Regions from separate parts of the Sporosarcina sp. FA15 genome, predicted to be linked through region 1. Evidence: riboswitches for the same ligand, from Rfam matches in the RefSeq annotation. Region 1 holds a riboswitch; each other region holds the start of a gene.
The links. A riboswitch is a leader RNA that binds a small molecule or an ion and turns the genes downstream of it on or off. The one in region 1 is predicted to bind thiamine pyrophosphate.

Region 1 (3,747 bases):
CTGCTGTGAATTTAATGAAGGTGTCATTTGATGAACATCCGATTTACCTAAGATCGACAGAGAATATACTTTTCACGAATCATACGAGAATCGATAACTCATTTTCACGAGATAATATTTACACTTATGACATCGGTATAGAAGGTGCGACCATTGAGTTAACGGTTCGTTCATTTGATAATGGCGATTACTTCTTATTTTCGAAAATCATTAACCCTACTGAATCTGCTGTAACAGTAGATGTCATTCAAAAAGAAAATGAAGTGGCTTCATTTGAGCTAAACCGTTATGATAAATACAAGATTAAACGTAATGATAAAGACGTTTTTGGCAGTGACACAACATCCTATCCGACAGGTTTACTCCAATTTGTGAAGCTAGATGGATCAGTGAAGGAGCGGATGGTTGGTCAGTCTTATTTGTCAAAGCAATTGTCATTAGAGTATGAGAATGATGGCTACAGTTACATGCGTCAATTGCTCGGTGAAAAAGAGGCACTGTCTTATGCTCAGGTTGGAACAACATTATTATCTGTGCATACGTTAAATTCAAAAGGCAATGACATTGTAGATCAGTGGTATATGAATGCGGATGACCAATTATTTGCGAATGAAGAGAATATGGAGAGCTGGATGCTTGAGTCAGCTAAGTATTATAAAAAACGTAATAATTGGTACACGGCGGGTGGCCCATACAATAAAATGGCGATAACCACAGAGCCAATGCCTGACACAGGGCAAGGATATGGGCGGAACTTACTTCTATTAAAAGAAGATCGTGCGCTGGTTTTATATAATGAGCAAGAGGATCGTTATTTTGAGAACTTAATTTACAACTCATTTGTTAACTTGAAGAATTTCAAAGGTGACAAAGATTATTGGGAAACAGAAGTTACAAGCACCTATTTGAAAGATTTATATGACATTACAGCTCCATTCATTGATACACGTTTTAATGAGCAAATCGCGCTTTTCTACTATAATAGTGGTGCTGATTTTGGAATTGAGAATGCGAAAGAGCCATTGCGTAATTATGCTGACTTACTAGTCTCACAAAAAAGTAAAGGAAACGTCATTCCTGTGAATGACGAGTCTTACTACATCGCGGATTACTTCCCGATTGCACAGCAAGTAACGACACATGCCTCTATGAATCATGTGTTGGGCGGTATGAACGTTTTACTCATGGCTTATAATGAGTTCGGTGATCAGAAGTATTTAGATACAGCGCAGGCTATACAAACAGCGATTGTAGCGGATAAAGATGATTGGATTCGTGATAATGGCGATATTTGGTATCGTATTTCCGCATTACGTGACTATAAAGGCGATGATTACAAGCATCTGACTTTAGAGGATTTAATAAATTCGTACAAACTTTGGAAAGATATTGATCCGACGTATTTGCCTTTATTAGAAGAAATGATTGCTTCAAAAGCTTCGTTTTTATCGAATGAAAATTTAGGTTACACAACTAAAATAAAGAACGGGTTACGTGATATCGACTTATCGAACTATCTTCCTAAAGGGGAAGAAAGAACAGATGCATTGTGAAGAAGAAAAAACTAAATAGATACTGCTAGGGGAGCCGTTTAGGCTGAGACACATCATAGATGTAAACCCTTCGAACCTGATCTAGTTCATACTAGCGTAGGGAAGCAGCTGAAACTCTACACTCAATGTCTTTATATACGTAGAAAACAGCCGCCTTCCGATTATGGAAAGCGGCTGTTTTCTGTTCCAGTGTATATATGTTGAACAAATGAAATAAAGATAGTGAACTGCGCGAAGGCGCATTACAAGGGCTAGCGCCGTAGTGAATTCAATGGAATTCTTTATTACAACGTATATAGATTCACCTACCAAAAATATAGATAAGGGATGGATGAGTAAAATGGAAAATAGAATTAGTAACCTAGTTGATGAACGTCTAGAGGAGTTAGTGCAATTGCTAGCGGACCTCGTTCGTTTCCCGACAGTTAGTCCACCGGCAAGAAATACAACAGGCGTACAGCGGTATATTCAAGATTTTTTAGCACAAGAAAAATTTGAAACGGTTAGTTGGGATGTATTTCCTGGCGACCCGAACGTTGTAGGCGTTAAAAAGGGAACGGATGGAAACCTGTATAACAGCCTAATCATTAATGGACATATAGACGTTGCGGAAGTGGGGGATGAAACAGAGTGGACTGTGCCTGTCTTTGAACTAACGACTAAAGATGGCAACGCATATGGGCGAGGAACATCCGATATGAAAGGTGCAGTAGCGGCGACTTTACTAGCCGTTAAATTATTAAACGAACTAGGTGTGGAACTGAAAGGTGATTTGCAAATTCAGACTGTCATTGGGGAGGAAGCGGGAGAGGCTGGAACACTTTCATGTATGGAAAAAGGCTATACAGCAGACTTTGCACTTGTAGTCGATGGCAGTGATCGTCAAATCCATGGTCAGGGTGGTGTGATTACCGGCTGGATAACGATTAAAAGTAAGGAAGTTTTCCATGATGCAATGAGGATGAGTATGCTTCATGCAGGCGGTTCGGTTAATGGGGCTAGTGCGATAGAAAAGATGATGAAGGTTATTGCTGGATTACAAGATTTAGAACGTCACTGGGCTGTGACAAAAAAATATCCGGGTTTTGCGCCTGGCACCACTACTATTAATCCAGCAGTTATAGAAGGAGGAAGGCATGCAGCTTTTGTGGCGGATGAATGTCGGCTCTGGATCACCGTTCATTTCTATCCGAATGAAACCTATCAATCTGTAACAAAAGAAATCGAAGAGCATTTGAACCATGTAGCAAAAGCAGACACGTGGTTAAGAGAAAATCCCATTCACTTTCGCTGGGGTGGAAAATCAATGATTGAAGAACGTGGAGAAATATTTCCGGCGCTTGAAATGAATGCGGACCATGCAGCTGTTCAACTTCTTGCGCATTGTCATGAACAAACCGAAAAAAGTCCTGCAATAATAGGTATGTCGAGATCAGTAACAGATGCGGGCTGGCTAGGAGCAGCAGGAATTCCAACTGTTATCTATGGTCCTGGAAAGTTGGAAGAGGCACATTCAGTCGATGAAAAGATAAACATTGAAGAATTAGTGGTATTTACCAAGACGCTTATGTTATTTATAAATGAGTGGTGTAATACGAAAAAATAGGAGTGCAAGTAATCTCCCCATTCATCTACTACTATTAAACTGTTACATGTTGAACAAATGGATGCCTATATAAACTAAGCGAAGGCGCCTTACAAGGGACAGCCTAAACCTTAAGAAAAGCTTAAAAGTCTACGTTTGACTTGTACATTTGCGGCTAGCTTTGGACGAAATGATTACAACACCTTTACCGCGGGTTAAATGTGGCTGGAAATGCCAGCTACACTCTTTTCGGTAATCCTGTTACAACTAACTGTCCACCACATACCTACAATGTTTAAGTGGAAAATGCAACTACTTTGGAAGATGGAAGAATAACTACCTTTCTATAAAAGTTGCAAGTGCCCGAAGATGAAATTTCGGGCACTCTGCTGCATTTAACAAGCTTTCCTTACTTACTTTGGCAAAAATCATACAAGTAACAATGTGATGCCATATAGAAAGTGACCCTTTCTAAAATACAAAAAGGAAATACTATAGAGTGGGATTAGGCAGCCAAAATTGCATCTTTGGCTGCCCCTTTATGGATAGGAATGTAGTTATTCACTCGTTCCCAAAAGCATCAGAACTTAGTGTAGCTGTACCTTTGAA
Region 2 (3,747 bases), 960 kb from region 1:
GATGGTTATAATATCGATTTCTTTGAAGATGAAAAAGAAAGTGTTTGGATGATGGCCAACGCTTATTACAAGTTAATTTCAGACTTTGCGAAAAAAAATCAACAAGTCAAAATTAAAGAAGAAGAAAAGTTAGTTAAAACAAAGTAAGGTGACTATGCATGAATGACGCGGGATTAAAAAGGGGACAGCCCATTACATTTCGTCTCCCATCAGATACATCTGACCACACACTAAAGCAACTGCAAAAGTTAAAAGAAGTCGAAAGAAGAAACTTTTCCAGTAAAATTGCGGAGTTCGTGATAGATGGGGTGAATGACTCACTTTTAAAGCATAGAGAGGCCATAACAATTCCGCTCCCAAAAGGGTTAACTAAAGCGCAACGTGATTGGTTAAAGCACGAACATTCCGAGGCGCTACTAGGGAGTATCGTCTATCAGTTGATGTCCGATCCAATCCGCACAGCATCTCTCTTTGCATCATTGAACAGCAATGCAATAGATGTAAATGCAGCATTATATTTGCAGGAAGAAACGAGCGCTGCCGTTGAGGTGGAAACAGAACATCAATTGATTAACATAGAGGATGATCTGGATAATTTTGATTGGGAACAGTTAAAGGAGCCAGAAGAAACCTCTGTTGTAGAAGAGGAAGACCCTCTAGCTGACTTCCTTGCTCAGATGAATAAATAATAGTGAGTGCCTGCATAAGAAACCACCATGAATGTTTAAATTTTCATGATGGTTTATTGTACAGGCACTTTTTGTCGTGATTTCTAAGGAATCTAAGACATTGAGATGTTTTCTTTGGAGCATACAAGGGAAAAAGAGTAATAGGGATGACTACAGCTAGTTTGCGAATGGGTTGTATGTCTATTTAGTAAGAAGAATGGGGTGAAGCGGGTATGGAAAAAGTTATTTACATCGTGCGTCATTGCTCCGCAGAAGGACAGGCACCACACGCGGAATTGACTGCTGAAGGGATTTTGCAGGCGGATCAGCTTGTAGCGTTTTTCGAAGATATCGAAGTGGAACGGATTATTACGAGTCCGTTTTCTCGTGCACGTCAGACGGGCTGGCCTATAGCTGAGCGGAAGAAGTTGCATGTAGAGGTGGATAGTCGGCTTATGGAGCGCGTGCTAAGTTCAATGGATTTCGAGGATTGGTTGATAAAGCTGGAAGATACGTTTTTTGACCTTCATCTAAAATATGAAGGTGGGGAATCTTCGAGTGAAGCGATGTCGAGGGTCTGTGATGTTGTGGATGAGCTGGGTGACGGTTCGCGGACAGTGCTTGTGACACACGGGAATTTAATGGCGCTATTATTAAGGTGTTATGATGAGCGATTCGATTTTGGGCAGTGGCAGGCACTGACGAATCCAGACGTGTATGTTATACGGATTAAGGATGGGGACTCAGAAGTGGAAAGAATTTGGGGTTCTGAATAAAAAAACAGGCCGCTGTGATGTCGGCCTATCTAGGTTTTAGTGAATGTTAACCCATTGTAAGATTAGTAATAATGACCACTGCAATAATAACGAGTGCCCCGAAAAGACTGATCCACATGGATTTGTCGGGATTATTCGGTCTGCTGTCTGCTTTATGCATAAACTGCGCCTTCTTTCTGTTTATGTCATTAACTATACTCTTATCGACGATAGAATGGAATAAACTGTTACCACGTGAAACGAGTTTATTATATATATTGAACCTATTTGATGGAGTTTTTTATTTCCATTACTCTATGCTTCTATTGAAAATGGACCAAACATTCCCACAATCTCACACTAGATATGTTACACTTGCTACAAAGCTGAATAGTTTAACAACCACTAGGGGAGCCTTTTTTAGGCTGAGACGTGCATGAATGCGCGGACCCTTGGAACCTGATCCGGATTATACCGGCGTAGGAAAGTGGGTACGCCTTTTACGAATAGTTAAATGGCTAGCCGCTTTCTTACGCCACCGGGAAGCGGCTTTTTAGTATAAATAAAAGGGTGGCGAATCGAATGGTACGTGTGGCATTGACAATTGCGGGGTCGGATAGTGGTGGTGGTGCGGGTATTCAGGCAGACTTGAAGACGTTCCAAGAATTGGGTGTTTTCGGTACGTCGGCACTGACAGCGGTGACAGCGCAAAATACATTTGGAGTGACGGCGATACAGCCGGTTGACACCGCTATTATTAAAGCGCAAATACAGGCAGTTATTGAAGATTTTGATGTTAAAGCGATTAAGACAGGGATGCTCTTTTCGACAGAAATTATCTATGCAGTGGGAGAGGCGTTTCATTGGAGCGGAATTCCACTTGTCATTGATCCGGTAATGATTGCGAAAGGGGGTGCTTCATTGCTAGAAAGACAGGCGGTTGAAGCGTTGAAGACTGTACTTGTACCTCTTGCAGCTATTGTTACACCTAATATTCCAGAAGCAGAAGTGCTTGCAGGAATGGAAATAAAGACGAATGCAGACATAGAACGAGCGGCGAAACATATAATAGCGTTGGGCGCGGGGGCGGTTCTTATTAAAGGGGGCCACCGGAAAGAAGCGCCTTATGCGGAAGATCTGTTCATGGGGGCTGACGGGGAACGGTTCTCGGTTCGCGCACCATGGATTGATACGAAAGATACGCATGGAACAGGGTGTACGTATTCGGCGGCACTGACAGCGTTTTTGGCAAATGGGGAAACGGCAGCGAATGCAGTTGTTTCTGCAAAATGTTTTATCCACGCAGCAATTGAAGATGGACTTAAAATTGGTGGCGGCCATGGTCCGACGAATCACTGGGCATATGGACGCCGCGGTAACAAGACAATGGAAGGGGTTGTAGTTTATGGATAAGCAAACAGTTAACTTATATTTCATCATGGGTACAGTGAATTTGGCGGGACGCGACCCGTTACATGTCTTAGAAGAGGCGTTAAAGGGTGGTATAACGAGCTTTCAATTACGTGAAAAAGGGCCTGGTGCATTAACGGGTGAAGAATTGAAGGCTTTTGCACAAGCGTGTCAGCAATTATGTGAACAATATAGTGTACCTTTCATTGTCAATGATGATATAGGTCTTGCGATTGAAATTGGTGCAGACGGTATTCATATCGGGCAGGAAGACGGATATATTTCAGCAGTGCGTGACAAGGTTGGTCCAGACATGCTAATAGGTGTTTCTACGCATAATGTAACAGAAGCGATTGCGGCAGCTGATGCTGGGGCTGATTATATCGGTCTAGGTCCAGTTTATGAGACACAGACGAAAATGGATACGCAACCGGTTATTGGTATCGAGACAATTAGGGAAGTGGCATCGTTGTTACCTGGCTTACCAATTGTTGCGATTGGCGGAATTTCAGAACGCAGAGCCGGTGCTATCATTAAAGCGGGTGCGTCAGGGGTAGCGGTTATTTCTGCAATTTCTGGAGAAGAAGATCCTGGAGAAGCAGCAAGTCGTTTAAAAGGTGCGGTCCTTCTTTCATTAACAGGTATTGAAATGTAATGTTTAACTGCTCGCGAAATATACCACACTTCCAAGTAAGGGGTGTGGTGTGCGGATGAAAAAGAAACTGTTTGAAATACAAACCGTTTTGCATAAGGCAGATCTAATCTATTTCACATGGAATGATGTCGGCGGAACTTACAAAGTTTATAGAGACGGGCATCATTTGTATGAAGGAACGGTCTCTGAATTTAGTGACGGTGATTTCAAGCATGCGAAACTATATAATTACGTAATCGAACGTGTTGAAGATGGTATT
Region 3 (3,747 bases), 480 kb from region 1:
ATCGGGTGTACCGACAACAAATGAAATGCCAGTGTCAGCAAAATAACCATTGTAGGAACCTGAGACGTCAATATTAACGAGATCTCCATCTTCTATGACGCGGGAACCAGGCATGCCATGGGCAACTTCACTGTTGACGCTGATGCATGTAAATCCAGGGAAATCATATTCTGCGATAGGACCTGAAATTGCACCTTTTTCTTCGAATAGGCGACCGCCGATGTCATCAATTTCTTTCGTCGTTTTACCAGGGACAGTTGCTTCTTTCATCGCTTCCCTGATTTCAGCAACAATTTTGCCGATTTTCTTTAACGCTTCAATTTCCTGTTCAGTTTTTGCAATCATTATGTTCAAATCCTTTCTTCCGTTCATTCTTTTCCATACCATACTATATCATATGGAGCTGAACAAAAAAGCCTACAAACTTAAAAAACGTTTGCAGACTGTCGAATTATTTCTTTGGGATTGTCGTGCTTGTTGCTTTTTTTTCTTTCATTACTTTGCGAACAATCGGATAGACAATAGGCGCCAATTTAATAGCGGTTTTTAATAATTTTCCAATATTCATTACGAATCACTCCTAAACACAGCATTTGTTACTTTTTTCCCGAATAGGTGGTTTTATAAACATTCACTTCAATACTTTAACACCTTGAAACACATTCCAAATTAGAATTGCTATGAGCAAAACTCCATAAACTAGCATGAATAAGACAGGTGTTAATTGCCAAAATCCAAAGTTACCACTAGGCATTACATTCAGGTCGTAGGTAAAGGAAAACATTGAAAAAGAAAAAATGATAAATCCTGCAATAAGAAGTACGACAGGAACAAGATGTGAAACGAGAGAGCGCTTGGCATGGTGTTTTACTTCACGGTCATCCGAAACGAAATAAATAATGACGGGTATAAGTAAAGGGGTGAAGAAGACACTAAAGTAGCATAGGGCGGCTAACAGTTTATTGTTTGACACACGAATCCCTCCATTTTAGTTTAACTATATATATATTGAGTAAATGAATCCCTAGATTAAACTTGGCGAAGAGGCCATACAAGGGTTAACTGGAGCCTGAGATTGGCGGCATCTCCTAGCGCCGCAGCGAATTTAATGGAATTCTTAATTTCAACATATATAGGATAATTATCATCCCTGTTAATCATCTTGCTTATAGGATCCCCATCTTATACAATGAACTAGACAACTAAATTACTGGAACCACAGGGGGAGCCTATTTGGCTGAGATTGGACAGCACGTCCTGACCCTTAGAACCTGTAAGATTATTCTTGCGTAGGAATGTGGATGGAAATTGACATATTCGATGTCCCATCTATTTCGGGATGTCTTTTTTTATGCCCACATCTTTCGCTGAGCTAGGAAAGGGATGAATTAATTTGGATCGGAAAAGACTTCAACTTTTACTTGAAATAGCTATTTTAGGTGCAATTTCATTTGTACTTGATCAGATTGGTTTTAAAATGCCACAGGGTGGCTCGGTTACGCTGTCAATGTTGCCGATTGTTGTCATGGCATTTAGATGGGGGATTGCAGGCGGTATGCTGACTGGCTTCGTCAGCGGGTTATTGCAACTGATGATGGGAGGCTATGTCTTTAATATAATACAGGCTGCCCTTGATTACTTCGTGGCGTACACGTTGGTTGGAGTGGCAGGTGTTACACTTGCATGGCTGTTAAGTAGTAAAGTAAAAGGCAACAAAGGCTCAATGGTTACAGCAATCGTTCTGGGGACAGTTATCGGTGGCCTACTTCGATACTTGATTCACTTCATTGGTGGAATTGTATTTTTTGCATCTTATGCACCTGAGGGACAGCCCGTATGGCTCTATTCACTCGTATACAATGCAAGTTACATGATACCTTCAATAATATTATCAGCAATTGTTGCGTCAATATTATTCACTACAGCACCGCGTCTTTTAGAGAGAAAATAGAAAATCGCCGTTCTGCCCAATGTGGGAGGACGGCGATTTTTTTTAAGGTAAGAAAGTATAAGTTGTTCTACATGGATCGATGTCTAGACTCCAGACGCCAGCCCCTGGGCCCACACGAAGTGGGTCATGCAGTGGGGAGGGATTGAGCTACATCCCTCCTTGTTGCGACAGGATGTCGCGATTTTAGACTGCCTTCCTTTAATTTCAGTCTTGCCGAAAAGGCAAAGACCGCCTTTGTCTTCAAGTCTTTCAGCGCTTGTCGGGGCTAAACAGCGTCTTGCACTTTTATTTAGGTGTGAATGACTTTCGTCTGAAGAACATGAATCCTGCGATTGTAGCTGCAAGAAATAGGGCTGCGGCAGAGACGAATAGTTCATCAGCACCGTTTTTTACAGTGATACCTATAAATGCCCATATGAAGACAGCACTAAATGCTATATCCGCGTAATGGTATAAAAAATGAAGTGCAATAGCGGTTGCGATAGTCAAGTAGATGACGGTCCATAGCGGGTCACTTAGTCCCCAACCAGACCATTCATGCAAAGTAAGGACATAACTGATATTTGCAATGGTCGCGACAAAAACCCATCCTAGATAGACAGCAATCGGAACTCTACCATGAATATGACTATTTTTTATAGAATAAGTAAAATAAATGGTTAACAGTGTTAAAAGAAGAAGCAGGTTGATAATAATTGTCCATCCGAAGAAACCAAAATGCCAAAGCAAAATCCAAGTGATATTTAATAGGCAGCTGAGCACAAACAAAACTACCCTCCGATTGAATAATGCATGATTAATGTTTACTGTGTTGCGCATAAAGCCGTATAACCAGATAGCGAGAAGCAGATAAATAACTGCCCAAATTGAAAAGGTATATCCTGCAGGTGTAAATAGTACCGGTAAACTATTAGAGATTTGCCCGGTTGTTTTTCCATTGATAGGCATTATATTCGCAGCTGCATTGACTAGAACGACCGCAATGAGCGAAAAGGTCATAATTATAATTCTAAACATATTTAAATCCTCCTACTGAATAGTATACAGAGGAATGGTGGAACCTGCGAAGGAAAGTATGAACCTTCCGTCACAATTGCATTATTTCGCATACCGAAAATTCATGTTATAATCAAGTTGTGTTTTTAGAAAATTTTGAATGAATTAAGGGGGAATAATAGTGACGCAAAAAACGTATTCTGAAGTATGGGATCTTGACGTTTTCTTTAAAGGTGGAAGTGGATCGACAGAACTACGGACACATTTGGATAGCGTAAAAGAAAAGTTAGGTTCATTAGAAGAAACGGCTTCTGCATTTGAAGTTCCTCAGTCAGCTGGTGCGTCAAAAGAAGTTGTAAACCTTATTGAATCATTAAAAGAGGTTGCACTTGACCTGTCACAGGCAGGTGCCGTTATTGGGTGTTTCCTTGCGGCGGATACAACAGATAAAAAAGCATTGCAACTGCAAGGCGAAACCGGATCCCTTGGGGCACGTTTTTCTACAATCGGGCTTAAAATCCGACAAACGCTGGCAAAAGCAGATGAGGATACATGGAATGGATTAATGGAATCGGATGAACTGAAGGAATTTGCATTTGTACTGAATGAATGGCGTGAAGAGGTCAACCTGAAACTGTCTGAAGAAGAAGAGAGTTTGATCACGTCGCTAAGCGTAGACGGCTATCATGGGTGGGGACAGTTATACGACATGCTCGTTGGTGACATTAAAATCAAAATCGAATTGGACGGAGAAGAGAAAGAACTTTCCGTTGGGCAGGCAAATAACCTAAGTTCGCATG
Region 4 (3,747 bases), 280 kb from region 1:
GTTCGATCTTCTCCGCTCGCCTGGCCATATAACGCAAAACAAATCCCATCAAATATTGTCGTTTTCCCCGCACCAGTAGCTCCTGAAATAACGAAGAGTCGATTGTCTTTCAATTCCCTGAAATCGACTGTTTCCGTCCCTTTATATGGTCCAAATGCCGTCATCATTAATTGAATTGGTCTCACAGCTCTGTCCCCTCCTTGTGCATAACTTCATGGAGCACTTCTGAAAAGAGGGTCTCCGTTTCTACGTCTGCCGCTTCGCCTTTCATCTCTTCGTAAAATGCTTTAAAGAGTGCTAAATCATCATGCCTCCCATGTTCCATACGTTGTTCATCAATCGCATTTGCGGTCAGCATGAGCACTTTACGCTCAACATGCATCGCGTTCGGATAGACTGACCGTACTTTTTCCATCGGGAATAAAACCGGTGTCTCATCTAGCAATTTAACAAAAACATAATCCTCACTTACTGGGTGCAACAAAATATCTTCCATCGTCCCTACAACCGTCCGCATATCATGCTTTGGCTTCAACTCCCGTTTCTCAACAGATACCTGCCCTGCAGCATCAAGTTCGATAATTAGAAACCCTTTATTATGATGTTCTTCTGAAATCGAATATTTCATTGGCGAACCCGCAAATCGCACTGTTTCATTTAACACATAATGTGCCTGATGTAGGTGGCCAAGTGCAGTATAATTAAATCCTTCGAAAAGATGCGCCGACACATATTCTGCCCCACCAATTGCCAACGGTCGTTCGGAGTCACTCGTGTTATTTTCACTTTCTCCGTGAGGTGTCACAAAAGCATGTCCAACAAATACATGTCGGACCCCCTCTGCCATTTGTTCACGGATAGTTGCCGTCACTTTCTTCATCGCATCGTTATGGTTCACAATCGTTTCATCTTCGTGCAAATGTTTTACAACAGAAGGATCCGCAAATGGTACGAGATGGAAATGAACCTCACCGTAGTCATCTGACAAAACGACCGGTTCGATTACTTTCGTCATCTGACCTGCAATATGGTAGCCATTTACTCGCATCAATCCGCTTCCAAAATGGAGGCGTCCCGGGCTATCATGGTTTCCTCCAATCGCAAGGACTGGTATTCCAAGTTCCATAGTGATTTTTCCAAGCACTTCGTCAAGTAGTGCAATCGCTTCTGTAGGTGGCACCGCACGGTCATACAAATCGCCTGCGATAACGACCGCATCTGGCTTCTCCTTTTTGACTACCTCTACAAATTGATCAAGCACATAACGCTGTCCTTCTGTCATATATATACCTTGAACGAGCTTGCCTAAATGCCAGTCCGCTGTATGGAAAAATTTCAAATTCATTTCCCCTTTCAATACTTTTTCTTTCTACTTTACAGGATAATTCTTGTAAAAGGAAACATACATTCCTTTCTAACTTTTCACAAAGTTAAGGTTGACCTTCTATTTTTAATATGCTTATAATGGGGATGAGTCCAATTTCATATGATCCACCGCTAGGGGTGCTCTAACAGAGCTGAGAGAGGCATGTGCCTTGACCCTTATAACTTGAACTGGTTAATACCAGCGTAAGGAAGAGGTGCTGACACAATAATTCTGCCGGTCTATTTTCCGGGATACTTTTGATTGTCTACAACCCACTTCTTCTTCAAGGAGTGGGTTTTTTGGTTTTCAAGAATACAAAGGGAGTGTTGATATCATGAAGTTCACTGACCGTTTGTTAGAAAAGACGTTACCAATCTGGAGACAGAATCATAGCCATCCGTTCGTACAAGGAATTGGCGATGGGACGCTTGATCCGGATAAATTCAGGTTTTATATGGTACAGGATTACTTGTATTTGATTGATTATGCAAAACTGTTTGCGATCGGGGCTGTAAAAGCCGACGACTTGGAAACGATGGGCAAATTCGCGACACTACTCGATGGGACGCTGAACAAGGAAATGGCCCTGCATCGAAGCTACGCACTGCGGTTCGGCATTTCTGAACAGGAACTTGAAAACGCTAAGCCGTCACCAATTGTTCTTGCCTATACGCACTACATGTTACACGTCTGTCAAAATGGAACCGTTGCGGAAGTGATGGCTGCTCTGCTTCCTTGCGCATGGAGTTACTGGGAAATCGGTAAGGAGCTAAATGCTATTCCAGGTGCTGCCGATCACTCGTTATATGGCGATTGGATTCAGATGTATTCTTCGGATGAATTCGAGGAACTTGCGGGCTGGTGTATTGATTTAATGAACAAATCAACAGAAGGAAAACCGGAGCATGAACTGTTAAAGCTCGAGGAGATCTTCCTCAATACAACTCGTTATGAATATATGTTTTGGGATATGGCAAATACAAAACAAATGTGGCCTGGAGTTGAAATGATAAATGCTATCGTTTGACGGTGTTTCATTCACGTACCAATCAGGCAACAGCATACTCGATAATCTGTCATTCAACATTCTTCCCGGTGAGTTTATTTCGATAATTGGTGTTAGCGGTTCCGGTAAAAGCACGATTTTCCGTCTTGTAACCGGATTAGATGAACCCTCAAACGGTACCATTTCTCTTGAAGGGAATCCAAATACTCAGCGCCTCGGAAAGGTCGGCTATATGCCCCAACAAGATTTGCTACTTCCTTGGCGAACCATTTTAGAAAATGCATGCCTTCCACTTGAAGTAGCCGGATTAGATAAGAAGGCTGCTAAGGAACAAGTGCAACCATTATTACAGGAGTTCGGCCTTGGTGGAACGGAGGATAACTATCCCGGCGAACTTTCGGGTGGAATGAAGCAGCGCGTCGCTTTCTTGCGCGCTGTCCTTTCTGGCAATTCCCTACTGTTATTGGATGAACCCTTTTCGGCCCTCGACGCTATCACTCGACTGGCTATGCAAGAGTGGCTCATCAATCTGTGGGAAAAGCGCAAATCAACTGTCCTTTTCATCACACATGACGTAGAGGAAGCACTGTTTCTGTCAGACCGTATTTTTCTGTTGCAAAACAAACCTGTCACTTCATTCGTGGAAATCGAAGTGCCTCTTGAAAGACCTCGAATAAGAAACGATTTACATCGCGCTGAAATGCTCGAGCTAAAAGAACTGCTTATCGGCAAGCTCAGAAGTGAGGTTTCGCTGTGAAAAATACGGCTTCCTTAGTAATCATTGCAGGATTTCTAAGTATCTGGGAGTTGGGTGCACGCCTTTACGGTAAAGCGTTCATTCTCCCTTCCCCTATACAAATTTTTATACGTTTTTGGGAACTGAGGGAAGTATTATTGTTGAAACATCTACCGGTTACTTTGATGACGATTATTATCGGCCTAGCCATTTCGATTATTTCAGGAACAGCAATTGCAGTGCTAATGTCTTCCCATCCCGGCGTACGAAAAGCGCTCTATCCAATTCTCATTGCATCTCAAATGGTTCCTATTATTGCGCTTGCACCTATTTTTGTACTGTGGTTTGGTTACACAATTTGGAGCAAAGTTGCTGTTACTGTGCTCATCACATTTTTTCCGATAACAGTGAATACATTCGATGGTTTATCGTCAGGAAAAAAAGATATACAAGAACTTTTTTTGACGATGGGTGCTTCAAAAAAGGATATTTTCTATAAATATTCCGTACCAACTGCCCTCCCTCATTTCTTTTCTGGAATGAAAGTCGCTGTGACACTAAGTGTAATTGGCGCTGCAATCGGAGAATGGTTAGGCGCGCAGGCAGGCCTTGGTTACTTCAGTAGGCGTATGATGACGC

Region 2: it holds a riboswitch for thiamine pyrophosphate, as region 1 does, so the genes downstream of both, thiD (bifunctional hydroxymethylpyrimidine kinase/phosphomethylpyrimidine kinase) here and ACP8HG_RS00710 (acetylornithine deacetylase) in region 1, are expected to answer to the same signal.
Region 3: it holds a riboswitch for thiamine pyrophosphate, as region 1 does, so the genes downstream of both, thiT (energy-coupled thiamine transporter ThiT) here and ACP8HG_RS00710 (acetylornithine deacetylase) in region 1, are expected to answer to the same signal.
Region 4: it holds a riboswitch for thiamine pyrophosphate, as region 1 does, so the genes downstream of both, tenA (thiaminase II) here and ACP8HG_RS00710 (acetylornithine deacetylase) in region 1, are expected to answer to the same signal.

Annotation. Positions count from the first base shown of each region.
Region 1 covers NZ_CP188818.1:127,362-131,108, forward strand. The annotation lists gene ACP8HG_RS00705 (S-layer homology domain-containing protein) at 1-1,553, shown strand, start outside; TPP riboswitch at 1,571-1,673, shown strand; gene ACP8HG_RS00710 (acetylornithine deacetylase) at 1,885-3,159, shown strand.
Region 2 covers NZ_CP188818.1:3,794,380-3,798,126, forward strand. The annotation lists gene ACP8HG_RS17870 (ParM/StbA family protein) at 1-147, shown strand, start outside; gene ACP8HG_RS17875 (hypothetical protein) at 159-689, shown strand; gene ACP8HG_RS17880 (histidine phosphatase family protein) at 902-1,444, shown strand; TPP riboswitch at 1,821-1,926, shown strand; gene thiD (bifunctional hydroxymethylpyrimidine kinase/phosphomethylpyrimidine kinase) at 2,006-2,836, shown strand; gene thiE (thiamine phosphate synthase) at 2,829-3,488, shown strand; gene ACP8HG_RS17895 (DUF3238 domain-containing protein) at 3,544-3,747, shown strand, end outside.
Region 3 covers NZ_CP188818.1:4,273,931-4,277,677, forward strand. The annotation lists gene map (type I methionyl aminopeptidase) at 1-345, opposite strand, end outside; gene ACP8HG_RS20305 (hypothetical protein) at 452-568, opposite strand; gene ACP8HG_RS20310 (DUF4870 domain-containing protein) at 632-973, opposite strand; TPP riboswitch at 1,212-1,313, shown strand; gene thiT (energy-coupled thiamine transporter ThiT) at 1,394-1,951, shown strand; gene ACP8HG_RS20320 (tryptophan-rich sensory protein) at 2,237-2,968, opposite strand; gene ACP8HG_RS20325 (M3 family oligoendopeptidase) at 3,129-3,747, shown strand, end outside.
Region 4 covers NZ_CP188818.1:406,883-410,629, reverse strand. The annotation lists gene ACP8HG_RS02085 (SbcC/MukB-like Walker B domain-containing protein) at 1-185, opposite strand, end outside; gene ACP8HG_RS02080 (exonuclease SbcCD subunit D) at 182-1,339, opposite strand; TPP riboswitch at 1,490-1,593, shown strand; gene tenA (thiaminase II) at 1,701-2,393, shown strand; gene ACP8HG_RS02070 (ABC transporter ATP-binding protein) at 2,380-3,129, shown strand; gene ACP8HG_RS02065 (ABC transporter permease) at 3,126-3,747, shown strand, end outside.